2 linked regions of the Pseudobacter ginsenosidimutans genome follow. The protein of the gene in region 2 interacts with the protein of the main gene of each other region in a pairwise test. Links are inferred from orthologs where the notes say so. Each region holds a gene or a part of one and is shown on either strand. Other genes may lie near its edges.

Region 1 (12,145 bases), 6.4 Mb from region 2 along the record:
GCGGAATAACCATCTGATGCTTAACTTTTTTTGCATCAATTTTTTGTAGAGAATTTACTTTTCCCTTCCTTTGCAGCCGCTCCGGCGGGTAGCAGTGAATGCAACACCTTGAAAACAAGCAAAAAAAATCTTCTTCAAAGTTTTGGGATTTCACAAATTCAGTTACCTTTGCCTTCCCAAAAAATAAGAGAAACTAGTGAGATTGGATGGGAAGTTCTTTATAGCGTTGAATTTCAGAATACTTTACAGGGTTTGACCTGGTAGTTGCCGGGAAGGAATTCATCAGAAAGAAAGGAAAAGCATCAGATCATTATAAGATTGGATATGCCACTTTAGCTCAGCTGGTAGAGCAACTGATTTGTAATCAGTAGGTCGTTGGTTCGATTCCGACAAGTGGCTCAAAGGATGGTAGTAATACTAATCCGGGCAGGTTCCAGAGCGGCCAAATGGGGCGGACTGTAAATCCGCTGTCTTTCGACTTCAGAGGTTCGAATCCTCTCCTGCCCACCAACCGGTTTCAGAAATGATTTTGAAGTCGGTTTCAGTATTTAAGAAGATCTTTGTTCATAAGCGGGAGTAGCTCATTTGGTAGAGCGATAGCCTTCCAAGCTATAGGTGGCGAGTTCGAGCCTCGTCTCCCGCTCTTTTTTCAGTTCGCAGGTTGCAGTCCTGCGCTGGTTGATGCGATCATCCGGCCTCTGCAAGGTTAAGAATGCCAACTGAGTCATCAGCCGTTGTAGCTCAGTGGTAGAGCACTTCCTTGGTAGGGAAGAGGTCGTGAGTTCGATTCTCACTAACGGCTCAACAATTTTTGGATCGGTTGAGATCAGCGATTGTGAGATGACTGAAAAACAGGTGCTGAAAGTTAGTCGCTGACTACATGATAATCCTCTGATTCCCTGAAAAGCTGGTCCGTGAAGCGGATGGCGGGAAACAAAGGAAAAAATTGAGATAAATATTTGTAAAACCACAACTAAAAACAGATAACGATGTCAAAAGAGACTTTTAAGAGGGACAAACCTCACGTTAACGTTGGTACAATCGGTCACGTTGACCACGGTAAAACAACATTAACTGCAGCCATTACCACCATTCTGGCACAGAAAGGTCTGGCTCAGGCAAAAAAGTATGATGAAATCGATGGCGCTCCTGAAGAAAAAGAGCGTGGTATCACCATCAATACTGCACACGTGGAGTATCAGACGGCTAACCGTCACTATGCTCACGTTGACTGCCCTGGTCACGCTGACTATGTGAAGAATATGATCACTGGTGCTGCTCAGATGGACGGCGCTATTCTGGTTGTGGCTTCTACAGACGGACCTATGCCTCAAACAAAAGAACACATTCTTCTGGCTCGCCAGGTAGGTGTTCCCCGTATTGTGGTATTCATGAATAAAGTTGACCTGGTTGATGACCCTGAGCTGCTGGATCTGGTGGAAATGGAAATCCGTGAGTTGCTGAGCTCTTATGGCTTCGACGGTGACAACACTCCTATCATTAAAGGTTCTGCAACTGGTGCCCTGGCTGGTGAAGCTAAATGGGTTGCTGCAGTTGAAGAACTGATGGCCGCGGTTGATGAGTACATTCCTCTTCCTCCCCGTCCTGTTGATATGCCATTCCTGATGTCTGTTGAAGACGTATTCTCTATCACTGGTCGTGGTACTGTTGCTACCGGTCGTATCGAGAGAGGTCGTATCAAAGTTGGTGAGGCTATCGAGATCGTAGGTCTGATGGAAGCTCCCCTGGCTTCAACTGTAACAGGTGTGGAAATGTTCCGCAAACTGTTGGATTCCGGTGAAGCTGGAGACAACGCTGGTCTGCTCCTCCGTGGTATCGATAAAGCTCAGGTTCGTCGTGGTATGGTACTGTGCAAACCAGGATCTATCACTCCTCACACTGATTTCAAAGGTGAAGTATACGTACTGAGCAAAGAAGAAGGGGGTCGTCACACTCCATTCTTCAACAAATACCGTCCTCAGTTCTATTTCCGTACAACTGACGTAACTGGTGAGTGCGAACTGCCAGCAGGTACTGAAATGGTGATGCCTGGTGATAACACTAACCTGACAGTGAAACTGATCCAACCCATCGCGATGGAGAAAGGTCTGAAATTCGCTATCCGTGAAGGTGGTCGTACCGTAGGTGCGGGTCAGGTTACCGAGATCATTAAATAAGTTGAATCTCAATAAAAAGCCATTAGCGTTTGCTGATAGCTATTAGCGCGGATTTCTTATATTTGCTAAGCTGTCAGCCATCACTAATGGCTTTTATACGGGCATAGTTCAATGGTAGAATAGAGGTCTCCAAAACCTTTGATCTGGGTTCGAATCCTAGTGCCCGTGCAAACACAATGTGTTATGAATAAAGTTACCACCTACTTCAGGGAGTCTTACAAAGAGCTGCTTGAAAAAGTAAGTTGGCCCACCTGGACTCAATTGCAGCAATCCACTGTGATCGTCCTCGTAGCTACGCTGGTGATCACCGCCATGGTATGGGTGATGGACATCGTAGCTCAATCCGGGCTTAATTTCATCTATTCATTATTTTACTAATGGAAAATCAGACTACTCAACAACAGGAAACCAAATGGTATGTGCTGCGCGTGGTGAGCGGCAAGGAGCGTAAGGTAAAGGAGTACCTCGATAAAGAAATTTCCCGTGGGGGATGGGGCGAGGTAGTGAAACAGGTTTTTCTGCCAGTGGAGAAGGTTTATAAAGTACAGAACGGTAAAAAGGTGATGCGTGAAAGGAACTATTATCCCGGCTACGTAATGATCGAAGTACTGGATGGAAAGCTTTCCGATGATCTCCGTGACGCTGTTATCAATACTACCAACGTAATTCACTTCCTGGGGAAGGACAATCCCATTGCACTCAGGAAAGCCGAAGTGAACAAGATGCTCGGCAAAATGGATGAAATGGCTGAAGTGGGCGGCGTGAGTATGATCGAGCCTTTCATCGTGGGCGAAACCATCAAGATCATCGAAGGACCTTTCAACGATTTCAACGGTATCATCGAAGAGGTGAACGACGAAAAGAAAAAGCTGAAAGTGACTGTAAAGATCTTCGGTCGCTCCACACCGGTAGAGCTCAACTATATGCAGGTAGAAAAACTCGCTTAATAATACCAGTTATAAAGAAATTAAAACCACAGCATTTGCTGTGGTTTTTTTATGCGCTTATGCCAGCATTCAGGGCAACAAAAAAGCCTTACCGTTATTGCTTCACGGGAAGGCTTCTGTATTTTTTGCAGGACAATAACTTTCTTAGTTGTTATCGTCGTCGCCGCCAGAGTTGGACTCTTCAGAAGAGTATCCGAAATCAAGCGATGCTTGTTCGTCAGCAACTGGTAACACCACTGGTGTTTCTTCAGGAGCGGGAGCTGGAGCTGCTTTCTTTCTTGGTCTTGGCGCTGGTTTCTTAGCGGCCTTCTTAGCAGGAGCTGCTTTCTTAGGCGCTGCTTTTTTAGCGGCTTTCTTAGGAGCTGCTTTCTTTGCTGCTTTTTTGGGAGCTGCTTTTTTTGCTGCTTTCTTAGGAGCTGCTTTCTTCGCTGCTTTTTTAGGAGCTGCTTTTTTAGCGGCTTTTTTAGGAGCTGCTTTCTTTGCTGCTTTTTTGGGAGCTGCTTTCTTTGCTGCTTTTTTAGGAGCTGCTTTTTTTGCTGCTTTCTTAGGAGCGGCTTTCTTTGCAGCCTTCTTGGGAGCTGCTTTTTTTACTGCTTTTTTGGGAGCAGCTTTTTTTGCTGACTTTTTCTTTGCTTTGGCCATAGTGTGATGTGTTTTTATAGTTGATGGTAAAGATACAATGGAACATAACTATTCAGATGCAAAAGCTACGCAGAAATATTCATATAATAAAAAACTCATTGAAAGTTTGACTCCGGCATCGCAAAACTTCACTCAATTCTTACGCTGTTCATCACCGGTATGATCATGCCGCATGCTGATTTTGGAGTTCTCTTATGCAATACCCGGGCCTGCATGCAGAGAGAATTAATGTAAACACTTATTATAAGAGAGCTCAACCAAATTTACTATTGTTGTATGCAGTTTTGTTTCTCCTGGTGGATGCCGATTTGATCTGCTTTTTTCCGGAGTAATCAGATGCTGGATCCCCAACCACTTTTTCTACCTGGGTTTACCTGTTTTTCCCCCGACTGGCTTAACTTTGCGGCTTTCGGGGGCTGACAAAGTTTTTTGAGATTCCTTTCAGAAAATCAAAACAAATTGTTACCTTTGCGTCCCCAATTGAAGTTCTTTACAACCCCCGTTCCTCCGCGGTGAGGCGGCAATGTCAGGTTGAAAGCCCGGTTGATCCGGCTTTCAGATCGGTAATCAGCCGCCGGAGACTGTAAAACGGGTAAAGAGGAATTTGGGAGTCCGCTCAATTGACGGACGTTAGAACCAATAAATCATTAAGTAATGGCAAAAGAAATTACCGGCTTCGTAAAGCTGCAGGTAAAAGGTGGTCAGGCGAATCCTGCCCCTCCTGTAGGTCCTGCATTAGGTTCCAAGGGTATCAATATCATGGAATTCTGCAAGCAGTTCAATGCTCGCACACAGGATAAAATGGGAAAAGTTCTCCCCGTTCTCATCACTGTTTACTCCGACAAGTCTTTCGATTTCGTTATTAAAACTCCACCGGCGGCCGTTCAGTTGCTCGAAGCAGCTAAACTGCAGAGTGGTTCCAAAGAGCCTAACCGTAATAAGGTTGGTAAAGTGAACTGGAGCCAGGTTGAGGCAATTGCAAAAGACAAGATGCCTGACCTGAACTGCTTCACCCTGGAAAGCGCCATGAAAATGGTTGCTGGTACAGCCCGCAGCATGGGAATTACTGTTGATGGTAATGCCCCCTGGGAAAACTAAATGTTCACATCCCTGCACAAAGCGGGGGTACTAAAACTGAATTACAATGGCAATCGCTAAAAAAAGAAAAGTAGCTGACACCAAGCTCGACAAAAATAAAATATACTCACTGAAGGAAGCTTCTTCACTGGTGAAGGATGTAAACACAACCAAGTTCGACGCTTCTGTTGATCTGCATATCCGTCTGGGCGTTGACCCCAAGAAGGCTGACCAGGCTATCCGCGGAACAGTAACCCTGCCCCACGGTACCGGTAAAACCAAAAGAGTACTGGTTCTTTGCACTCCTGATAAAGAAGCTGATGCAAAAGCAGCAGGCGCTGACTACGTAGGTCTGGATGAATTTGTACAAAAGATCGAAGGCGGATGGGTTGATATCGATGTTATCGTTGCAACTCCTGCCGTAATGCCTAAGATCGGTAAACTGGGTAAGATCCTCGGTCCCCGTAACCTGATGCCTAACCCTAAGACCGGAACTGTTACCAATGATGTGGCCGCAGCAGTAACTGAAGTGAAAGGCGGTAAGATCGCGTTCAAGGTTGACAAAGCCGGTATCGTTCACGCTTCCATCGGCCGCGTGAGCTTCACTCCGGAAAAGATCGCTGAGAACGGTACTGAACTGATCAACGCGCTTCTGAAGGCAAAGCCCTCTTCTGCTAAAGGTACTTACCTGAAGAGCGTGTTCATGGCCAGCTCCATGAGCCCCGGTATTGCTGTAGACACAAAATCATTGATCAACTAAAAAGATAACGCATAGGCAGTTCCGCTGTCTGCGAAATCATTAAAAAATTTGCGTTATGAACAAGCAAGAAAAAAATGAAGTGATTGAAGTACTGAAGGGAAAATTTTCCCAGTACAACAATTTCTATATCACCAATACAGAGAGCCTCACTGTAGAGCAGGTTGGTAAACTCCGTCGCATTTGCTTCGACAAGAATGTTGAAATGAAAGTGGCTAAGAACACCTTGATCCGCAAAGCCCTCGAAAGCCTGGACTCCAGCCGTTTCTCCGGTATGTTTGACTCCCTCAACGGGGTTACTGCCATCATGTTCTCTGAGAACGCGAAAGAACCAGCACTGATCATCTCTGACTTCCGCGCTAAAGGTCCAAAAGACTTCAACAAGCCTGTACTGAAAGCTGCCTTCATCGATGGCGACGTATTCGCCGGCGACGAACAACTGAAAGTACTGACTACCCTGAAGAGCAAGAACGACCTCATCGGAGATATCATCGGTATGCTCCAGTCTCCTGCCAAGAATGTTATCAGCGGCCTGAACGCCGGCAACAAACTGGCTGGTTTGGTGAAAGCACTCGAAGAAAGAGCACAGTAATCAGGAAGTATTATTTCAACTTATTAACTCACGCCTGAAGAGTTATATTCACAAATTTTTTTAAACCTCCCGCCGGAGCGCAGGCAATGAAGGCGGGAAAAATTTGACAAATTATGGCAGATTTAAAAGCATTCGCTGAGCAGTTGGTTAGCCTGACTGTAAAAGAAGTAAACGAACTCGCAAAGATCCTGAAAGAAGAGTATGGCATCGAGCCTGCAGCTGCTGCTGTAGCTGTTGCTGGTCCAGCTGCTGCTGCACCTGCTGCTGAAGAAAAAACCGCTTTCGATGTTATCCTGAAAAGCGGTGGCGCTAACAAACTGAACGTAGTTAAGATCGTTAAAGATCTGACTGGTCTCGGTCTGAAAGAAGCGAAAGACCTGGTTGACGGCGCTCCAAAACCCGTTAAAGAAGGTATCAGCAAAGCTGACGCTGAAACTCTCGCTGCTAAGCTGAAAGAAGCTGGCGCTGAAGTAGAGATCAAGTAATCTTTGCAAAAGCATATTACTTTCAAAGCCCCGGTAACCCCGGGGCTTTCTTGTTACTGCACCGTTTTTTAGCGGTGCCACCGATATGATGTCAAAATTCAGCCGGGTTTATTGTATATTGGTCCTCCCTAAGTATTATGAAAAAAGTCTCACTGAAAGATATTGCAGAAATCACCGGTGTATCAACTTCCACCGTCAGCTTTATTCTAAATGGTAAGGCAAGTGAAATGCGCATCAGTGAAGCGCTCAAAAAGAAAGTTCTCGCTACTGCAAACAAGCTCGGCTATCAGCCCAACCAGATTGCTGTGAGCCTCCGCACCGGCCAGACCAAGATCCTTGGACTGCTGGTGGAGGATATCTCCAATAATTTTTTCGCGCTCCTGGCAAAGACCATCGAAGACGAGGCGGAGAAATTCGGTTATCGCGTGGTGTATTGTTCCACCGAGAATGATAACAAGAAAGGACAGGCCCTTCTTCGCATGCTGGCACAACGCCAGGTGGATGGATTTCTCATCACGCCCACGCTGGGGATGGAAACGGATATCATCAAACTGCAGTTGCAGCACAAACCTGTGGTATTGATGGACCGCTACTTTCCCGAGGTGGATGTGCCTCATGTACTGGTGAACAATTATGGTGGCGTTACGTCAGCCATGCAACACCTCATTCAGCAGGGCTATGAAAGGATCGCATTCATCACTGTAGATCTTGCCCTCAACCAGATGCAGGAAAGGGAAGATGCATACAATGATGCACTCAGCAAATCCTCCACGCAAAAAACGAAAAGTAAAAAGAATATACTCTCCATCGATCCAACCGCGTCCCGCGAGGAAAAGAAAAAACTCATCGCCCGTTTCCTGAAGAATAATAAACCAGATGCCGTTTTCTTCGCTACCAATTATCTCGGTATACTCGGCCTGGAATGCCTTCGTGAACAAAAGATCCGCATCCCTGAAGAGCTGGCCGTGGTCTGCTTCGATGATCACGATATCTTCCGTCTTTATATCCCGGATATCTCGGTAGTACAGCAGCCTGTTGAAGAAATGGGCAGAAGGGCCGTGCACCTGCTGATGGACCAGCTTGGAAAGAACAGGGGAGCAGCAACCAAAAATCAGCTCCGGCTGGATGCTACCTTCGTGCCGAGAGAATCCACGCAAAAGATCTGATACCATCTCCCAGTTGCGGCCGCCCGCTTCCCGATTTCTTTTTTGTCATCCCGCAATACTTGCGTAATATTGAAGGCTGATGCTAAAACGATTTAGCAGCCGGTATATATTGCTTTTCGATATGTAATGAAGGAGAACTGCAAAAGCGCTGAAAACAATTGGTGCAGCGAGTAATGAAATATAGTATTATTGCAGTTCAGTGAAGCAGGTTAGAGCCTATCGATACAAATAAATCATTTCAATAAACCGTCTTGTTTTTTGAAGTATGCCGGACCAGGGTGTGAAACAGAACCGATCCGGCTTTTCAGTTGATCACAATTTTCCCTTGTGTGTTAAATGATTGATATGAAGAAATTAGCTCTGTTATTCCTGCCACTGCTTGCCCGCACTGGTATGCAGGCCCAGCCCCAGGCCTCTGCAAAAGTCTACGATCCCGTTGAATGGGTGAACCCGCTGATGGGCACCGATTCCAAACCAAGCCTCTCTAACGGAAATACCTATCCCAGTATCGTTCTCCCCTGGGGAATGAATGCCTGGATGCCCCAGACAGGAAAGATGGGGGATGGATGGGCTTACACCTATGCATCAGACAAGATCCGCGGTTTCAAACAAACACACCAGCCTTCTCCCTGGATGAATGACTATGGCCAGTTTGCCATCATGCCCGTGACCGGTTCGCTCAAATTCGACCAGGAAAAACGAGCCAGCTGGTTCTCGCACAAAACCGAGATTGCCAAACCTTACTATTACAGTGTGTACCTCGCCGATGCAGATGTAACAGCGGAGCTCACACCCACAGAACGAGCCGCGCAATTCCGTTTCACCTTCCCGGAGACCGACAGCTCTTTTGTAGTAGTGGACGCATTCGACAGGGGTTCCTCCATTCAGATCCATCCGGCAGAACGAAAGATAACGGGCTACACTACCCGCAACAGCGGTGGCGTCCCGGCTAACTTTAAGAACTACTTCGTTATACATTTCGATAAACCCTTCACCATTACCTATACCACCAATGGCACAAAACTGGTGCAGGATTCCCTGCAGGTGACCAATGCACATGCAGGAGCGATCGTAGGTTTCAAAACCAAGCGCGGTGAAAAAGTGAACCTGCGTGTTGCCAGCAGTTTTATCAGTGCTGAGCAGGCGGAACTGAATCTGCAGCGTGAAATCGGCAATGCAAGTTTCGAGACCACCATGCAGAAAGGCAAACAAGCCTGGAACAAAGTGTTGGGGCGCATCAAAGTGGAAGGCGGAACGGAAGAACAAACACAAACTTTTTATTCCTGCCTGTACCGCACCGTTCAATTCCCGCAAAAACATTACGAGTTCGATGCTTCCAACAAGATGGTGCATTACAGTCCGTACAATGGACAGGTTTTGCCAGGTCATATGTTTGCGGGCACTGGCTTCTGGGACACATTCCGCGCACTCTATCCTTTGCTGAACCTCCTCTTTCCGGAGATCAATAAGGAAATGCAGCAAGGCCTCGTGAACGATTACAAAGAAGGCGGCTGGCTCCCTGAATGGAGCAGTCCCGGGCTACGCAACGTGATGGTGGGCAACAACTCCGCATCGGTGGTGGCTGATGCCTATATCAAAGGATTGCGCGGCTATGATATCGAAACGTTGTATGAAGCTTTACTGCATGGCGCCAACAATGAAGGCCCGCTCACTGCAGTGGGAAGGGCCGGAGTGAAATACTACAATGAGCTCGGCTATGTTCCCTACGATGTAAACATCAATGAGAACGCAGCCCGCACCCTGGAATATGCTTACGATGATTTCACCATCTACCAACTGGCAAAACTGCTGAAACGCCCGCAGGCCGAGATCGATCTCTATGCCAAACGTTCACAGAATTTCCGTAACCTTTTCGATCCCGAAACAAAACTGATGCGCGGCAAGAACAAGGATGGTAATTTCCAGAAACCTTTCAACCCGTTCAAATGGGGTGATGCTTTCACCGAAGGCAATAGCTGGCATTATTCCTGGAGCGTATTCCACGATGTAAAAGGATTGAAAGACCTCATGGGTGGAGACGCGATGTTTGTGAAGATGCTGGACTCCGTTTTCAATCTTCCTCCGATTTTCGATGAAAGCTACTACGGCAGCGTGATCCACGAGATCCGCGAAATGCAGATCATGAACATGGGACAATATGCGCACGGCAACCAGCCCATCCAGCATATGATCTATCTCTACAATTATGCAGGACAGCCCTGGAAAACACAGGCGCATGTCCGCAATGTGATGGCGCAACTCTATAAGCCTACACCCGATGGGTATTGTGGCGATGAAGACAATGGCCAGACCTCAGCCTGGTACATTTTCTCTGCCATGGGATTCTATCCTGTTTGTCCGGGTACCACCGAATACGTGCTCGGCACCCCGCTCTTCAAGAAAATGACCATCACCCTGGAAAATGGAAAAACTTTGCAGGTGAATGCGCCCAACAACAGCGCTGCCAATAAATATGTGCAACAACTCCGATTGAACGGTAAAGTACATACGAAGAACTACCTGGATCATTTTGAGTTGATGAAAGGAGGAATACTTGAATTCAATATGAGTCCTGTGCCCAACAAACAGCGGGGCGCCAATAAGAACGATTTCCCTTTTTCATTTTCCAAATAGCCAATCACTTCCAGCGTTCGTATGAAAAAATTCCTGCCTTGCCTGTTACTGATCGTTCCCGGCCTGCGTGCCGCCGCGCAGACGGCACCTGAAAACCTGGTGCAATATGTGAAGCCCATCATCGGCACACAAAGAATGGGACATACCTATCCCGGCGCTACCGTGCCATTCGGTATGGTGCAGCTCAGTCCGGATACCGATACCCTTCCATATGAAATGAATGGAAAGTACAATAAGGATGTGTACAAATATTGCGCAGGCTACCAGTACGACGATAAGACGATTGTTGGATTCAGTCATACCCACTTCAGCGGTACCGGCCATTCCGATCTCGGGGATTTCCTGGTGATGCCCACCGTGGGCGAACTGAAGCTCAATCCCGGTCAGGCCCATCAGCCGCGAAGCGGGTTCCGCTCTTCGTTCTCGCACAGCAATGAGCTGGCAGAAGCCGGATATTACAAAGTAAGGCTCGATGATTACAATATCACTGCTGAACTAACGGCTACCAACAGGGTAGGATTCCATCAGTACAGTTTTCCAAAATCAGATCAGAGCCATATCATCCTGGACCTGATGTATGGTATCTATAATTATGACGATAAGAATACCTGGACATTCGTTCGCATCGAGAATGATACCCTGGTAACCGGTTATCGTCAAACGAATGGATGGGGCAGAACGCGCACTGTGTACTTCGCGATGGCCTTCAGCAAGCCTTTTTATCAATACGGGAATAAGAAGTTCGATAAGAGTCAGGTATATCGCGGTTTCTGGGGCAAATTCGATCAAACGAAGAACTTTCCTGAGTTTGCCGGAAAACAGATCCGCGCTTATTTCGATTTCAAAACAGAAGAAGGCGAGAAGATCATGATCAAATTCGCGCTTTCTTCTGTGAGCACTGATGGCGCCCTTCGCAACCTGCGTGCTGAAGCTCCCGGCTGGGATTTCAACCAGGTGAAAAAACAGGCGCAGGATCAGTGGAACAAAGAACTGAACAGGGTAGTGGTGCAGTCCGGTAGTCGCGATGAAAAAGAGAACTTCTACACTTCCGTATATCATTCCTTTCTCAGCCCGATCACTTACACTGATGCAGACGGACAGTATCGCGGCCTCGATCAGAATATCCATCAGGCCGATGGTTTCACCAACTACACAATTTTCAGTCTCTGGGATACCTATCGCGCTTTACACCCGCTCTTCAATGTGCTGCAGCCCAAACGTAATGCAGATATGGTGCAGAGCATGATGGCCCATTACGATCAGAGCGTGCATCATATGCTGCCGGTATGGAGCCATTACGCCAATGAGAACTGGTGTATGATTGGATATCACAGTGTGAGTGTAATTGCCGATGCTGTGATCAAAGGGAATGCCGGCTTTGATGCCAGCAAAGCCCTCGACGCCTGCGTTACCTCCGCCCGCAATGGCTGGTTCGAAGGACTGAACCATTACATGAAACTCGGTTACGTTCCGGAAGACAAGAGTGGTTCATCAGTGTCAAAAACACTTGAATATGCGTATGACGACTGGTGCATCGCCCAGATGGCAAAGAAGCTTGGAAGAAATGATGTTTACGAAGAGTTCATTCATCGCTCTGCATACTGGAAGAATGTATACGATGCGAGTATCGGTTATATGAGACCGAAAATGAGTGATGGAACTTTCCGT
Region 2 (17,233 bases):
TCGCGGAAATGGAAGATCCCGGCGACCGCGCCCTGTTCATGGAAGAATATAAAATGACCGAACCAGCCCTCAACAGGCTCATCCGTTCCACTTATAAATTACTCAATCTCTATACCTACTTTACGGCAGGTGTGCAGGAAGTAAGGGCCTGGACAATTCATGAAGGCTGGAAAGCGCCGCAGGCAGCCAGTGTGATCCATACCGATTTTGAAAAAGGCTTTATCAAGGCCGAAGTGATCGGGTATGACGATTATATCCAGTACGGTTCCGAATCAGCTGCCCGCGATGCCGGCAAGCTGAGGATCGAAGGAAAAGAATACATCGTGAAAGATGGAGATGTGATGCATTTCCGCTTCAACGTATAAAAATAATTCCAACTATGTTCGCATACCCCGGCCCGTTGGCCGGGGTTTTGTTTTATCATCAAAACAAACTTTTCTATACCAGCGAACTTTCGCAATTTTGCGAACTATGAACTGGCCCCGGTATCCTGCAAATTCAGGTACCGCCATCATTTTATTAATTCCTAAACTACCATGAAAAGTAAACTGTTAATCCCGGCCCTGCTAGCCTATACTTTGATACAGGGTATCGCCTGTAACAAATCCGATTCCGTTTCCAATCCGGATCCGGTAACACCTCCTCCTTCTCCCTGGGAGAAAGTAGTGACCAGCGTTTCCGGAAGGATCTTCGATGAAGTTGGATTGCCGGTGAACGGCGCTGTTGTGACCGCGGGTACCAGTACTGCCACTACCGATATCAATGGTTCATTCAGCTTCAAGGATGCTTCTCTCTATAAATCGGGCGGATTCATCAGTGTGGAGAAAAGCGGTTACCTCGCCGGTAAAAGAACTTTCCAGGTAGAATCCAAAGACCAGCATTATGTGAGCATCCGTCTGATCAAAAAACAAGCGACACAAACTTTCAATGCAGGTTCAGGCGGAACCATAACAGCAGCCGATGGAACAACACTCAAATTCGAGCCTGGTTCCATTCTCAATGCCAGCAACAATTCCAACTATACCGGAACCGTAACTATCCTTTTTCAGATCATCGATCCCACCAATCCTGATTTTGCTGAAAACCAGCCCGGTTCAGTTTTAGCAAGGAGCAGGGCCGGTAACCTGTATGGCACCATGGCTCGCAACCTGATGTATGTGGAGCTTACTGGCAGCAACGGTGAGAAATTGAAATTGAACGAAGCAATGCCTGCTACTTTCACCTTACCCATTGCACCTGCAGAATTCGATGCAGCTCCTGCTACCCTGACCATCAGCAGTCTCAATGACTCCACTGGTGTTTGGCAGGAAGAAAGCATTGTGCTGAAACAACTGAATGGCTACCTCGGAAAAGTGAATCATTTTTCCTACTGGAATTTCCATACCAATTTCAATTATGCAGAAGTAACAGCCATTATCAAAACTCCCGGCAATATTTCTGTTCCGCATGCATTTGTTTCACTCGGCTATACTTTCGAGAACAGATCTGCAGCCTCCTACGGTTATTCAGATACTGCCGGTGTAGTAAAACTGATCATGCCCAGGAATGCTATCGGCGAATTAGAAGTAAAGAGCCGCTGTGGCGATCTGTTACATGAAGCCAATCTTGGAAAGATTGGTGTCAGCAAAACGCTTGACACTATCCGCATAGCCTATGCACCCGGCACCATTACCTTTACAGGCACTGCCGTGAATTGCAGCGCTAATCCTGTTGCTAACGGACAGGTATACATTACGGTAGACAATCAGACTTACACTGCAGCAGTGACCAATGGTAATTACAGTCTGCAGATCATCCGCTGCAGCGGAACCAGCACCAGCGCCAACATTAAAGTAGTGGATCTTTCCAATTCACAGTTCCGCGAAGTCAGCAAGACCGTTACAACCGGGAATGTTACGGTTGATCCCATTGAAGTTTGCGTTCCATAAAAAGAAAGCTCAATAACGTATATAGAAAAAGCCTCAGCATTACACTGAGGCTTTTTTTATTGGTTAAGGTACTCAGAAACTCATTTAGAAAACATTATACCCGAAGCTCAGGTAGTATACACCGCCGATCTCGGGATTGCCTAATGCACTTACGTAATATTTGTTCAAAAGGTTGGATGCGCCGAGTTTGATCATGCTGCGGATAGCAGGGAATTTATAACTAACCTGAGCATCCAGGGTGCTGAAAGCAGGGATCTGACTGGAAGCGAATGTTCCTTCCCAGTCAACCTTGCTCTGCCAGCGGAACAGTACATTGAAGCCCCAGTTGCCATTGTTGATACCATCGTTGCTGAAGCCGATATTATAGCGCACTTTGGGTGTATTGAAAAAAGTGACAAAGTTGGCAGGCACATCGTTGAGCTGATCGCCGGACACATTCGCCTTCAGGCTATATCTTTTTGGCAACAGGTAATCGAGTCCGAAGCCCCAGCCGATTGCTTTCACTTTCTGGAAAGAATTCTCGGGATAAGAGAAGTTCTCCGTGGTCAGCGGGTTGGCAATACCGTTAGGGATCATAGCGCGGCCCACAGCGCGGCGGCCGATGAAATCCTTGTACTCACAGTAATACACATACGCATCGATCAGCAGTTTCTTCACCGGCAGCCCACGATAACCGAATTCATATGAATTGGCAGTTTCAGGCTTGAGTGGCGCAAAAGGCGCTTTTTCCAGTGGCGGAGGTGTTTGACCAGCTGCCAGTGCAGCGCGGTAAGCGCCGATGCTTTCTGCTGTATACACCGGATTGGTATCGAAGTGGAAATATTCCTGGAAAGAAGGCAAGCCACCGATCAGTCTGGCGCCTGGTGTCTTCAGGTTGATATACTGGTCTTGCGTGGAAGGAAAACGATAAGCATTCTGATAAGACAAACGGAGGTTATTGTCTTTAGCTACCTGGATCAGGGCGGTAACCCTGGGAGTGAAGCGGCCATCGAAGTTCTTGCTCTTGTCGTAACGGCCGCTTGCAGTAAGTTTCAGCACATCGTTGAACATTTTCTTCGCTACCTGGATATAACCACCGTATTCATCAATTTTAATGGTGCCGGCTGTATCCACAAAGATGGTACCGTTGGAGTTGAGATGATAGGAACGATAATTGGCACCTACCATCAGTTCAAATACTTTGATATGCTCAGAGAAATTGTACTGTCCTTCCACATGATAGAGGGATGATTTATCTGCGAAGCGTGCGCCACCGGAATTGATATCGGTGGTGATGGCTTTATCGAAATATTCCTTGAAGGCATCGCTGCCGGGCAATGCCCTGTCCTGATCTGCTCTCGCGCGTGCAGTCACATGCGCCAGTGCATCTGGTGCGCCCTGCGCTCTGGCTGCGGCATAAGTGGCAGAATATGCTGCAAACCATTCGCCGTTGCTGAGCCATGCATTGTTCACGGCCAGTGCAGCAGTAGTGGCAGTATAGGAATCACCTGAATTTTCCTGGGTGGTATAACCTCTCACGAAGAAATTCCGTCCTCTTACTTCGGCTTTGTACTGGCCGAGTTTGAAATTCTTCAGTGCATAGCGGTCGGCTCCTGTGTATACGGTAGTACCGGTTCCCCAGTATGCCACCAGTGAAGCTTCGATATCGTTGGTGATCTTGTAATACAATCCGCCATTCAATCTTACGCTGTATGAATTGTAATCAACGATATCGCTTTCGTCATAACCGGTCCGGCTTACAAGTTGATTACCGTACAAACCATTCACGAGGCCCACGCCCATCATCTTGAAAGCATCGCGTGGACTGCCCTGCAAAGGGTATTGAGCAAAGTAGCCCACGATCTCCGGTGCAGTGGGCGCCCTGCCAAGTAAGCCAACCAGCTCCGTTACTGCTGTATTGAAATATGGATTGGAAGCAGGATTCAGGATGGCGAGTTGTGAAACGCCGGCCATGCTGGCGCTGGCTTCATCGCCATATACATTGATGCCATCATAATTATGATCGGAAGCTCGTGTGCCTTCTTTTACGGAGCTCAACACGTTATTGCGGTTGAGATTCCTTCTGTCCTGCGCCTGCCAGTCCTTGGCCTGGATGAACTGTCCGCCGATCTTGAAAGCGAATTTTTCAGACACTTTCTTTCCCCAGCGGAAGGCCCAGTCGTAATAAGGAGCAGCGCTGCGCTGTTTGCGATCCGTATGCATGATACCCTGTTTCACCTGGAAGCTGAGGCCCTGGTATTTGAATGGGTTCTTGCTGGTCATGAGCAGCGTGCCATTCATTCCACCGGGTCCGTAAAGTGCGGAGGATGCGCCTTGCAGCAATTCAACATTATCTACATCCAGTTCAGTTGGTCCGAGGATGATGCCCACGGCGAAGTTGAGGGCAGGCGCCTGGTTGTCCATTCCATCCACCAGTTGATTGAAGCGGAGGTTACCGCTACCATTGAAACCACGGGTGCTGATGGTATTGAAAGTGATGGACGATGTGGTCATGTCCACACCTTTGAGGTTGGCGATGCCCTGGTAGAAGTTGGGAGCAGCGGAAGTGCGCACATTGGCGGCGCTCATCCTTTCGATGGAAACAGGGGATTCGAGGATCCGTTCAGCCACGCGGCTGGCGGATACCACCACTTCCGCACCGAGCGAAGAAGCTGGTTCGAAACTCACCTGCAGCGGTGTGCTGGTACTGGTCACAATCACTTCCTGCGGTTCATAACCGATGGAAGAGAACACCAGGGTAAAAGGAGGCGCCTGGCTGCTGGTGATCCTGAAGTTCCCGCGTTCATCTGTGAAGGTCCCGATACTGGTTCCTTTGATGAGCACAGAAACGGCAGGAACAATGTCTTTACTCAGACTGTTTTTTACGGTTCCGTTTACTGTATAGGTTTGTTGGGCTGCAGCGGCAATAGAGATGGTCGTTAGAAGGGAAAGTGCCGCCAGAAAAAATAGCAATCTTCTCATAATGGCAGATTTTGTGAGCGTATAGTACCTGAAAATAACAATAGTATTTGTCAATCGAAAATTTTATTTATGGTATCAATGTTAATATCGTCAGTATATTCGCGCCATGAAAGCGTATGAATTCAAAGGTCAGACAAACTTTTACAAAGGTAAGGTCCGTGACGTATACACTATCGGCGATCAACTACTCGTGATGGTTGCATCAGACAGGATCTCTGCGTTTGATGTTATTCTTCCCAGGCCGATCCCTTATAAAGGACAGGTATTGAACCAGATCGCTGCGTGGATGTTGAATGCCACCAAAGATATATGTCCAAACTGGTTACTGGAAGTTCCTGCACCAAATGTTTCCATCGGTAAGAAATGTGTGCCATTCAAGATCGAGATGGTAGTGAGAGGTAACCTGACAGGACATGCATGGAGGACCTACAGTAGCGGCCAGCGCTCACTTTGCGGCGTTGAGATGCCTGACGGGCTGAAGGAGAACGACTACTTCCCTACCCCCATCATCACTCCATCCACCAAGGCTGAAGCAGGTCATGATGAAGATATTTCCAAAGAAGAGATCATTGCGCAGGGTATTGCTACAGAGAAAGAGTGGGAAATACTTTCCGGTTATGCCTTGCAGTTATTCGCAAGAGGAAAGGAAATTGCCGCAGAACGTGGATTGATCCTCGTGGATACCAAATATGAATTCGGAAAGATCGGCGATACCATCTATCTGATGGATGAGATCCATACGCCTGATTCTTCGCGCTATTTCTATGCAACAGGCTTTGAGGCCCGCCAGCAGACCGGCGAACGCCAGAAGCAGCTCAGCAAGGAATTTGTAAGGGAATGGCTGATCGCCAATAACTTCATGGGCAAGGAAGGACAGGAAGTGCCTAACATGTCCGACGAATGGATCAACACTATTTCCAAACGTTATATCGAATTATATGAGCAGGTGATCGGAGAAAAATTCATTCCCGGTAATCTCAGCGAGTCCGCCACTTTCGAAAAAACAGAAGAAGCGCTCAAAAAATACGAGTAAGTACAAAATGAAACAGTTTCGTTTGTAACTATTCTCTCACTCCTGCGCCTCTATTGAGGCGCCCCTCGACAAACGAAAACAAAATAACCGCGGGCATGGCTACCCGAAATGAAAATTTCGATCAGCCATGCCCGATTCTTTTATTGTTGAAAGTATTTACCCAGGATTACTATTTCCCCGCTTCAAATCTGGCATCAAGGAAGACATTTGATTTGCAGGACTGTGTTCGGAGTTTCTAAATATCGGCCACAAAACATATGAAGATTGTCTGCATGTTGCACCCGCGGGTTCTCCTTAGCGAAGGGGTAATGAAGGGCCGGTCTTCGAAACGTAAGCGCAGTAGCTCAATCATGTTCAACCGCCCCATCCCTCCAACAAAAAGCCCCAAAAAAGATCCTCCTGCGCCGGTTCGTTTCTTCAACCGTCCTTCATTATCCCGGAGCGCAATCCCCGGAGCGGCATTTTTTATGTATTTTACGGTTATGAAACACCTACTCACAACAGCACTGATCATGTCAACCACCATACAGGGATTTTCCCAGGCCAAACAATACCTTCTTATCGGAACCTATACTTCCGGCAAGAGCGAAGGCATCTACGTGTATAGTTTCGACAATGGCAAATGCGAGCCCGTGAGTAAACTGGCCACCAACAATCCTTCCTACCTGGCCGTATCTCCCGACAATAAATTTGTATATGCCGTGCATGAAGAAGGGAAAGACAAACCCAATGTGAGCTCCTATGCTTTCAATAATCAATCAGGTACATTACAGTTGCTGAATCAGCAGAACACCCAGGGTGACCATCCCTGTTATGTTTCGATAGATAAGTCAGGCAAGTGGGTGGCCGCAGGAAACTACTCCGGCGGCAATTTCTCCCTGTTCCCGGTGAAAGAAGATGGTGGGCTGCGTCCTGCATCACAAACCATTCAGCACGAAGGGAAAGGTATCGATCCCAAAAGGCAGACAAAACCCTATGTGCACTCAACTGTATTCTCCCCGGACAATAAACATCTTTTTGTACAGGACCTTGGGCTCGACAAAATCTTCAACTATAATTTCGATTCCAAAACCGGAGAATTGCACCCGGCAGCCGATCCCTTCACCACTACCAATCCCGGCGGAGGCCCCAGGCATCTCGACTTCCATCCAACCCAACCCTGGGCCTATCTGATGGAAGAAATGAGTGGAAATGTAGTGGCCTTGAAATACCATCACGGTATTCTGGATACTTTCCAGACCATTTCGGCTATTGCTAAAGGTTATACAGGAGATATCGGTAGTGCAGATATCCATGTTTCTCCCGATGGAAAATTCCTGTACGCTTCCAACCGCGGACAATCGGATGATATCGCCATCTTCAAAATAGATCAGCGCACAGGAAAGCTCACGCTGATCGATAATGCAAAACTGAATGGCAAAGGTCCCCGCAATTTCTCCATCGATCCAACTGGTCGCTTTCTTTTGGTGGCTTACCAGCGGTCAGATAAAGTGGAAGTGTACAACAGGAATGCAAGAACAGGACTGCTCACTCCAACCGGGAATGAGTTCAGTGTAGGAAATCCTGTTTGTCTGAAATGGATCAAATAGATTTAGTCTTCTTCTTTGTTGAGTTCGTTTAGGCGTGGCCGTAATCTTGAACGTGATTTGTTGAAAGTGTGAACAACTTTCTCCACACCGCGGCGGGCTGCCTTCTGCTCCTCTTCGGGAAGCTGGATCATATGATGACAGGCATCACTGCAGGTACCCTGGTATTTTTCAGCGCAGGCAGGGCATTGAATGAAGAGAAGATGACAACCATCATTGGCGCAGTTCACATGAACGTCTGCCGGTTGTCCGCACTGATGGCATTTCGCAATCACGTCTTCGGTGATGCGCTCTCCCATCCTGTTATCGAACACGAAATTCTTTCCGATGAATTTACTTTCCAGTCCTTTTTCCCTGATCTGTTTGGCATAATTGATAATGCCTCCTTCCAGGTGGAACACATTGTCGAATCCGTTGTGCAGCATGTAGGCGCTGGCTTTCTCGCATCGGATACCGCCGGTGCAGTACATCACGATATTCTTTTCGCGCTGGTCTTTCAGCATGTCCACTGCCATCGGTAATTGCTCACGGAAGGTGTCGCTGGGCACTTCCACAGCCGTTTCAAAATGGCCTACTTCAAATTCGTAGTGATTGCGCATGTCCACCACAATGGTATCGGGATCCTGCAGCAGCTCGTTCATCCGTTCTGCGGTTACATATTTCCCTTTATTGCGCATATCGAAAGAGGGATCTTCGATCCCGTCCGCCACGATCTTCGGGCGTACTTTGATCTTCAGTACCCAGAAAGATTTTCCGTCGTCATCCACGGCTATATTCAATCGAATGCCATCCAGGCAGGGAATCGAATAGAGATAGGCCTGTAATGCCCCGTAATTGCCCGAAGGCACGCTGATCTGCGCATTGATGCCTTCATTGGCCACATAGATCCTTCCAAACACTTTCAGTGTATGCAATCCCTTATACAGCTCATCCCTGAACGTTTGCGGGTCCTCAATGGGAAAATAATGATAAAAAGAAATGGTGGTGCGGGGATCAGTTTCCTGATACAATAATTCTTTCAACTCCTTCTGGGAGACGCGGTTGTGTAGTAATGCCATCTAATAAAATTTTGTGACCGTTTGCCTGACAGTCAAAATTTTGAAACAGGGCAAAGATACGAACTGTTATGAAAAGTTTTTTACTACATTCGTATCATCTGCCCCATTCCCCTTCTCCCCTGAATTGTTTTAACAGATCAAATCAACGCAACGGCAACACTACATGATGAGCTTCATTCACGGATGAATGATAAAATCTATTCACTATGAACATCCTGTCAATCACCAAAAGAATTGCAGGCAGGTTGCTGCGTATGGGAACTGATGACCTGCAGGACCAGGAAATGGTCAAACGCATTACCATCGTCAATACCCTTTGCATCACGTTCAGTGTGGTGCTGATTGTTATGATCTGTATCCTGGCCATCCCAGGCGGTTGGGAAAAAGGCTTGCTGATCCCATTGTTCATCGAGTTATTACTTAACAATCTTGTGCTGGTTGCCAGTTACTACCGTCAATACTCACTCGCTGCCATCTGGCTCTTTCTTTTGCAGTGCGGCGCCACCATGTATTTCGGTAACCTGCTGGGGAGCGAGGCGCAGCTTCAGTTTGCCATCATATACCAGATTGCCCTGGTATACCTTGTTTTTCCTACAAGGCTGGAACGCAGGTTTTGTATCGCCTGTACTTTCGTGGCGCTGATCTTTCTGGAACTGAATTACTACTACCAGGTACCCGGACTTATCAGCATGAATCCGCAGACCGGACTACTGGTACACTCTGTGGTGATCCTGGCCGTACTCAGCGTTGTTCTGGTAGCCTGCAGACCTTTTGTCCAGAACAATGATCTTCATACTGCGTTTGTGAAGGCCGATCATTACAAGAAAGTATATCTCTACCAGGTAACCCACGATCTCAAAACACCGTTGCATGTGATGACTGTTGCCGCCTCCCTGATCAAACAGGAATTAAGGAAACAACACCCCCCGCGAAAAGTGGAGGAACTGCTGGAACAGTTGCAGGCAGCAGGGATCAGCGCCAATACACTCGTGAATAACGTACTCACCATGGCAGAGATCGAAGCCGGAAAAATGGAAACACCTGAATCCGGCAGCTTCATCGTGCGCGATTTCTTCACCAATATCGTGCATGTGCATAAGGTGATTGCAGGCACGCGCAATATCAAACTGAAGCTCAGTATAGATCAAACGCTCCCGGAGTTCATCATCAGCGATTCCCTGAAGCTGAACCAGGTAACCACCAATATCCTTTCTAACGCCATACGCTATGCGTACAGGAACAGTACCGTGGAAATGGAAGTGTTTGAACAGGATGAACAACTGGTGATCAGGATCGGCAACCAGGGACAGGGCATTGCACCGGAACTGCTGCAACACCTTTTCAATCCTTTCGTTACCGGCAGCAGCAGGCACCGGAGCGGCACCGGGCTGGGGTTGTATATCGTGAAGACGAAAGTTATTTCGATGGGCGGCCATATCAGCGTGAACAGTGAAGCCGGAGGACTAACCAGTTTTACTGTGATGCTGCCATTGCAGCCTGGCGTTGCGGAAGAAGAAATAAAAACATTGGATTGCCATATACCTCCTGCTCATCATGCCCATGTATTGCTGGCCGGCCCATTGCAACAGCCACATGGATTACAGAGCCTGCCGGAAACGATGGGATGCCGCGTCAGTCGCGCTTCCGACGATAATGAAGTACTGGCCATCGTTTCCAATGACCTGCCTGATGTGATCATCATGGATGGTCAGCTGCCGGGCTTCAATGTAATGGAATTATTGAAACGGCTAAAACGAAATGCCTTGCTGAAAGCAATCCCAGTATTGGTAACTTCGGTGCCGGACAAATCATGCAAACAGAATAACCTGCTGGAGGCAGGTGCAGATGGCATTATCGGTAATCAGTTCAATTACCGGCAACTCTATAAACTGCTTTCGCCTTTTGTGCGGGCAACATAACGTTTCACTGCAATTCTGAATTACATTATTTCATTATTCCCCGACAGGCCTTTTACGGATATAGCTTCCCGTAAGTGCAGCAAAACCTGCCACCAGTCCACCTACCAGGGCTGTTACCAGTATGAGCAGGAAAGATGATCCGCCCAATGGAAAGATCTCAGCCAGTTTGGTGGACAGCACATGCTGGTTCTTTGCATCGATGCCTAACGCCAGTCCACCCCATAAAAGGAAGAGGGCAAGAAAACCAGTAAGCCAGGATCTGAATGGTGACTGATGGATGCATAAAGCCACTACCAGTGCGGCCGGTGCGATGGTCCACCAGGGCAGGAATAGCCCTGCCACAAAACTCAGCAATGCGGTGATCAGAATGGAGATAAAGAGTTTCATACGCTGAGTGAATTATTTTTGAAAAGTCATTTTGTGTTTAACCTGCTTGCTTTTGGCTTCTTCTGCAGTCATTATCCAGAGAGGCTGATAAGCGCCCTTTGCCCAATCGTCCACCATATTATCATAGTATTTACTACCGGGATTGCCGCTCTGTCCGCCGGGATAGATGCCATAGGCTTCTGTTTTCTCCCTGAGATGCACTACCATTCTCCAGCTCGGTCCATGGAACTGTTTGGTGGCGTTGATGATATCCGCGCCGCCGCCTGTTGTCAAATGGAAACGGCTCAGTGGTCCCAGGCGCAGCAGGTGCCTGATGCCTGAATCCTTGTATTTGCTCCATTCCAGTTTTCCATTTTTTTCAATTTTGGAGAGTTGTGGCACTGCTTTCTTGAAAGCGGCTGTTACTACATCGCGAATAGTTTCCACCTGCTGAGTGATAATATTATCGGCAAACGGGAAGGCCGTGTCTTTCAGCATGCCTTCCAGCATTGTATAACGCTCAGGAAAAATGTAAGGTTTGGGGACGGCGGCAAATTCATCGCTCCACACTTCTGCTTCCAGCAATTCCATCCAGTGATTGAAGATGGATGGAGCTTTTTCTTTTGGATCATTGCGCAGGTTCCAGTTACGTACCAGGTTGAGACAGGTCAGCTCCTCTCCGATCAGGCTTTCTTCGTCGATATTCTTCAGCAGCAGTGGCATGGCCATTTCAGCCATCACATTGTAATTCTCTGTTTGCAATTCTTTCATCTGGTCTACCGTAATGCCGCTCATTTCGCGGAGATAACGGTTGATCAGCAATCCGCGGTAGAGATTGTAACTGCCACCGAGATACCAGGGATAGGTGGAATCGGCAGGAAGCTGGTTGGCGCTGCTTACGAAGCCGCGTTCGGGCACCATCCCGGAGATCAGCATATGCGGGTTCTGGTCCTGCGGGATCATGGATTGCCAGCGATAAGTGCTGTCATCTCCCGGCATAACAAAGTCACCCTGGCGCTTCCATTTATCAGGAAATTCACCCTGCTGCCAGATAGCGATATCATTGTTCTTGGCAGCGAACACGAAGTTCTGGCCAGGACAGCTGAAGTTCTTGATGGCTGCGAGATATTCATCGTAGTTGGTAGCGCGGTTGAGCAGGCAGAATGTTTTGAGCTCATTGGAACCGTCGTGTGCTTTCCATCTTACAGCTAGATTCACTTCGCCTGATGTGCGATGTGCTCCGGTGAAGCTGGCATCATACTGCACAGGTCCCCAGGTGGTGTAAGCCAGGGTATCCCTGAAATCCGGTCCATCTTTCACTTTGAAAACTTCAACATCTATCAGGGAGCTTTTCCAGGTGCTGTCGAACCAGTATTGCTGTTTGGATGCGTCTCTGAATTGAACGGTATAATAATCTTTCACATCTCGGCTGCTGTTGGTAACGCCCCAGGCAATCTGGTCCGTGAAGCCGATGATGATAGCCGGTGCACCGGGGAAGCTCACGCCATAAGCATTGCTTTGTGGCGTATGCAATTGCATTTCAAACCAGAGCGAAGGCAGATTGAGGCCCAGGTGGGGATCGCTGCAGAGAATGGGAAAACCGCTGGCAGTCTTGCTGCCGTTGACTGCCCAGTTATTGCTGCCATTGTCTTTATCAGGTTTGTTCAGCGGCTGCACGGGTGCAGGCGCTTTCCAGTTGAAGTAAGCGGAATCTGCACCCAGAGGTTGAACAGAATGCACGAAAGGTGTTTGGAAATGCGTGCCTTTCGGAATGATGGGATCGAGCGAATCCGGTTGAACAGGATAAAGTTTATCGAAAATATTTTTCGGGAAAACAGATTTGGCGTTGGTGTATTCGATATCATTTTCATCTCCCGACAGATCGTAGCTCATGTATTTCAGGAAGAGGGCTGTTTTGAGATTGCTCCATTTTTCGGGAGTGTAGTTGAGCAGCCTGTATTCCAGTGGCAGTTCGGAGTAGGTGCAGTTTTCCACGAAAGCGTTCACACCAGCTGTATAGGCGTCCAGCACTTCTTTGGTGCTTTCGTCGCTTTCCATTTCCTTCAGGGAGTTCTTTGCACCGAAAACCATTCCGATACGGCGCATATTGCGATCATTGTTCAGGATAGCGGAATCCGGGCCAACGCCGAGGATCTCGCTGAGGCGGCCTGCAGCGGCATGTGTCTGGAATTCCATTTGCCAGAGACGGAATTTTGCATGCAGGTATCCCTGAACGAAATAGAGATCATGATCGTTCTGTGCAAACACATGGGGAACCATGCGATCGTCCAGATACACATTCACTTTTTCTTTCAGTGCAGGAAAATTCAGATCGATGGAAAAAGATTGATCGGCAGGTTCAGCATTTTGCCAGCAGCCGTGCTGGGGGCTGAGGAAACTTCCCAATGGCGGCACAGGGCCCCATGGTCTGTTCAATGCAACGATCAATCCTATCGTAATAACGCCGGATACCAGCAAGGGAACAAGTCGCATAAACTCGGAAGGGTTTAAAGAATCGGATAAAAGTAATCAATTTTTTGGTAGTTGTTCTCTCCATCATCACTATCCGAATTTTATACACATATTAAATATAATGTATTTGCGTGAGAATGCGACTATGGCACTCTGTTAATCAAAATGACTTATCAGTTTCTTTACTTCAGTCTCTGTATTGAAAGCATGCAGCACGATCCTCAGCCTTTCCCCGCCTTTGGGAACTGTGGGGTATAAGATCGGGCGGACATCCATACCCGCATCCTGGAGTTTGCCCGCAATGGATTTCACGGCTTCATTACCCGGGATCACCACTACCTGGATGGGAGTTGAAGACAACAGTTTCTCAAAAGGCAGTATTGCTTCCTGGAACATTTTGATCATGGATGCCAGCAGGATGCGTTCTTTTTTCATCTGGGGAAAAAGCGCATAAGCATCTCTGATAGCACGCACACTCGCCTGCGGCAGGGCTGTTGTATAAATGAACGAACGGGAAAAATTGATTAGATAATCGCGCAGCAAGCGGCTGCCCAGCACTACAGCGCCATGACAACCCACTGCCTTTCCGAAAGTGACCACCCTTGCAAAAATGCGTTGCTGCAATTGCAGGTGCTGCACCAGTCCTTCCCCCCGCTCTCCTATCACGCCGGTGGCATGGGCTTCATCAACGATCAGATGAGCATTGTATTTTTCGCAAAGGGTTGTCATTTCCTCCAGCGGCGCCTGGTCTCCATCCATCGAGAATACAGATTCCGTTACCACGAAAATATTGCCGGTAGCCGACTGTAATTTTTTTTCCAGTTCAGCCAGATCATTATGACGAAAAGAAAAAGACTGTGCGAAACTGAGCCGGATGCCATCGCGGATACTGGCATGGCTGAGGTAATCGTAAATGATGGTATCTCCGCGTTGCGGCACGGCACTCAGCAATCCCAGATTGGCATCGTAACCTGAATTGTAGAGCAGCGCTGCTTCAGACTGATGGAAGCCGGCCAGTTGCTGTTCCGTACTTTCCGTCAGTGCATCATTGCCGGCCAGCAGGCGGGAACCGCCGGAGCCGTGTTTCAGCCAGTGCGCTTCGGAAGTTTCCAGCAATCCGTAATGAATGATGCCGAGATAATCATTGGAGCAGAAATCCGTTTTGCCCGTGGGCAATTTCAATGTGCGGAAAGCCTGCTGGTCTCTCCGCTCCTGCAATTTTTTTTCGAGGAAGTTTTCCTGGCGCATGCAACAAAGGTATAGGGTGCAGGCAATCGGAAGCCTCCCGGCGAGTGATTTTTGTTTGGCCACTGCCAGTCTCTGCTGTTTCAACCATCTGTCCTACCTTTGCATCATGAGTACGCCGCTTACAGATACCAAGAATATCCTGGGCCTCCAGTTGCCCACCGATCCACGTTGGGTGGACCTGGCCGGTATGAGCCTGGAAGAGATCCTCACAGACCACGCCTGGTGCGAACAGAAAGCAGCCACCAGCTGCATTTCCCTGATCCAGCGTTACAGTGAAAAAGACAAACTCGTACGGGAATTGAGCCCGATCGTTACAGAAGAATGGGGACATTTCCGCCTGGTGATCGCAGAGCTCGATAAGCGCAAACTCCGCCTCGGCAAGCAACGAAAAGACGAATACGTGAACGCACTGATGGTGTTCCAGAATAAAGGAGGACACCAGGAAGATGTATTGCTCGACAGGCTCCTCATCTTCGCCCTCATCGAAGCCCGCAGTTGCGAGCGCTTCAAAAGACTGAGCGAAGGCCTGGACGATGAATACCTCCGCAATTTCTATCGCCGCTTCATGGAAAGCGAAGCCGGCCATTACCGCCTGTTCATTGAACTTGCAGATACTTACCTGAATAAAGATAAAGTGAGAAAACGCTGGGAAGAATGGCTGGCCTATGAAGCAGACCTGATGCAGCGTCTCGAAGTACGCGGCGACAGGATGCACTAATCAACTGTTACGGGAACATATTCTTCCAGTTTCTCCAGCAGCAATAACTGGTTCAGCGCCCGGTTCAGATTCTGTTCCGGGTAACTTATCTGGTAGTACACATCGTTATTGAGATGATCGGTAATGAATCGAAGGCTTTGCATGTACACCATCAGCAGCCCTGCTTTATGTAGATGTTTCAATTCTTCAGATGTCAGCTGGTCTCCCATCCCGCTGCTATAACCTTCCACGATGGCATCATAAAAATCCGGCCTGATGGCGATCGCTTCCCAGTCTGTACTGTTCTCGTCAACCGAGCAGGCCATGCTGCGGATCATATCGCCGAGATCGGAGAAGTAGAGGCCCGGCATCACTGTATCAAGGTCAACCGGACAAATGGCCTTGTGTGTGTTTACATCCAGGAGGATATTGCTGAGTTTGCAATCGTGGTGCATCACTCTTTGCAGGAAGAGGTCCGGCCTGCGCCCCACTTCATTATAGAATTCCACCAGGTGATGGCGTTGCCTTAGCTCTGCGATAACATGTGTGGCTGTGAGTAATCGCTGTTGCGTTGCCGTTAGTACAGCCCTTTCGAACTGCTCATAACGCATAGCCAGATCATGGAAACGCGGGATCACGGGACGGAGCAGGTTCAGTTCCACAGATGCCAGTGCGCTGGTGAAATTAGCGAAGCAGTTGGCGGTAAGCCTTGCTGCTGCAGCATCTTTGGGCACCAGCGCTGTATAGGAGCCCTCCACAAAATGTATGGCGCGCCAGAACTGATTATACTTATCGATCCAGTACAGTTTTCCATCTTTTGCTGGAATGATGGGAGGAATGGTGATGCCTTCCTTTCCATGCACCGCCTCGTACACGAGCTGGTAATTATGAATGATATCTTCCGGATGATGGAACATGGTCTGGTTGATGCATTGCAGCACCACCTGCTCTCCCTGTTCATCGTAAGAAGCCTTGTAGGTGTGGTGTATCAGACCGCCTTTCAAAACTTGTATCACAGGCTTGCCCTTGCCGAACTGAAGGGCAGCCTCCTTCGCCTGCATATTTTCCATCAGATCAATATTGGTCGGTCAAAGCAAAATCATTTTTCCTTAACATCCACTGGCCGCTGGTGAAGTCAGGGAACTCTACCGTTTGATTTCCCAGTTCGATACTGGTTTCGCTGAGCGGTGTGATAGCGCTCCAGGCTGCACCGTCGTATACATCCATCGGCGTGGCTGTTTTGCGTTTGATGGCTTCCACAAATGCATGCAGCACAAAGAAGTCCATTCCACCATGCCCTGCGCCTTCCGTGTCCTTGCTCCAGCGCGCCCACAGCGGGTGATCGTATTTGTCAAGGTAAGGCTGCGCAGCTTCCCAGGTATGTCCTTTCGGGCTGGTGCCTTCCAGGTAGATGCTATCGTTCACATCCATCCAGAGCCCTTTCGTTCCCTGCACACGGAAACCGAGCGAGTACGGGCGTGGCAGGTTGGTATCGTGCTGCAACAGGATGGTTTCGCCATTGGCACAGTTGATCATGGTGGTGACCACATCGCCCAGTTTGAATTTCACTTTTGCATTGGGATGTTGTTCACTGCTGTGATCAACAATATAATTGTGCAACCCTCTCGCTTTGGTGGAGAAAGATGATAGAGAGATGAAACGGTTACCGCGGTTGATATCGATCATTTCAGCAACAGGTCCGATGCCGTGCGTCGGATAGAGATCACCGTTACGATGGATGGAATGTGCCGTTCTCCAGCGTGCTTCGGAATATCCTTTCTCACCGAACTCCACACCAGTATTGTTGCTCTTGCCATCATTGAACTTGATGGCGCGCAGATCGTGCTGATAGCCGCCCTGCAGGTGCATGATCTCGCCGAACAATCCCTGTCGCACCATATTCAGTACTGCCAGCACATCCCGGCGGTAGCACACATTTTCCAGCATCATTACCTGACCCTTGTG

The links.
Region 1: the proteins of trhO (region 2) and rplL interact in binary tests that used the Escherichia coli proteins (3 or more experiments, as listed by UniProt). The link is inferred for Pseudobacter ginsenosidimutans from one-to-one orthologs.

The regions. Positions count from the first base shown.
Region 1 is NZ_CP042431.1:70,787-82,931, reverse strand. What follows is about bases 5,007-7,991. They hold rplL (50S ribosomal protein L7/L12), read left to right. Parts: upstream 5,007-6,305; coding sequence 6,306-6,677; downstream 6,678-7,991. Other genes in these bases: FSB84_RS00310 (LacI family DNA-binding transcriptional regulator), read left to right, coding at 6,815-7,843; rplJ (50S ribosomal protein L10), read left to right, coding at 5,659-6,192; rplA (50S ribosomal protein L1), read left to right, coding at 5,007-5,603. Outside these bases: tuf (elongation factor Tu), read left to right, coding at 990-2,177; preprotein translocase subunit SecE, read left to right, coding at 2,361-2,555; transcription termination/antitermination protein NusG, read left to right, coding at 2,555-3,124; FSB84_RS30880 (hypothetical protein), read left to right, coding at 3,297-3,773; rplK (50S ribosomal protein L11), read left to right, coding at 4,421-4,864; more of rplA, read left to right, coding at 4,911-5,006; FSB84_RS00305 (GH92 family glycosyl hydrolase), read left to right, coding at 8,189-10,477; FSB84_RS00300 (GH92 family glycosyl hydrolase), read left to right, coding at 10,499-12,145. UniProt on the Escherichia coli protein: The binding site for several of the GTPase factors involved in protein synthesis (IF-2, EF-Tu, EF-G and RF3). Is thus essential for accurate translation.
Region 2 is NZ_CP042431.1:6,495,112-6,512,344, forward strand. The notes cover bases 6,541-9,459. They hold trhO (oxygen-dependent tRNA uridine(34) hydroxylase TrhO), read right to left. Parts: upstream 8,567-9,459; coding sequence 7,514-8,566; downstream 6,541-7,513. Other genes in these bases: FSB84_RS25455 (lactonase family protein), read left to right, coding at 6,541-7,511; FSB84_RS25465 (hybrid sensor histidine kinase/response regulator), read left to right, coding at 8,773-9,459. Outside these bases: redox-regulated ATPase YchF, read left to right, coding at 1-365; FSB84_RS25440 (carboxypeptidase-like regulatory domain-containing protein), read left to right, coding at 537-1,928; FSB84_RS25445 (TonB-dependent receptor), read right to left, coding at 2,013-4,889; FSB84_RS25450 (phosphoribosylaminoimidazolesuccinocarboxamide synthase), read left to right, coding at 4,996-5,922; more of FSB84_RS25455, read left to right, coding at 6,405-6,540; more of FSB84_RS25465, read left to right, coding at 9,460-10,485; FSB84_RS25470 (hypothetical protein), read right to left, coding at 10,519-10,872; FSB84_RS25475 (penicillin acylase family protein), read right to left, coding at 10,885-13,344; FSB84_RS25480 (aminotransferase class I/II-fold pyridoxal phosphate-dependent enzyme), read right to left, coding at 13,480-14,571; miaE (tRNA-(ms[2]io[6]A)-hydroxylase), read left to right, coding at 14,678-15,289; FSB84_RS25490 (phosphotransferase enzyme family protein), read right to left, coding at 15,286-16,338; FSB84_RS25495 (Gfo/Idh/MocA family protein), read right to left, coding at 16,343-17,233. UniProt on the Escherichia coli protein: Catalyzes oxygen-dependent 5-hydroxyuridine (ho5U) modification at position 34 in tRNAs, the first step in 5-carboxymethoxyuridine (cmo5U) biosynthesis.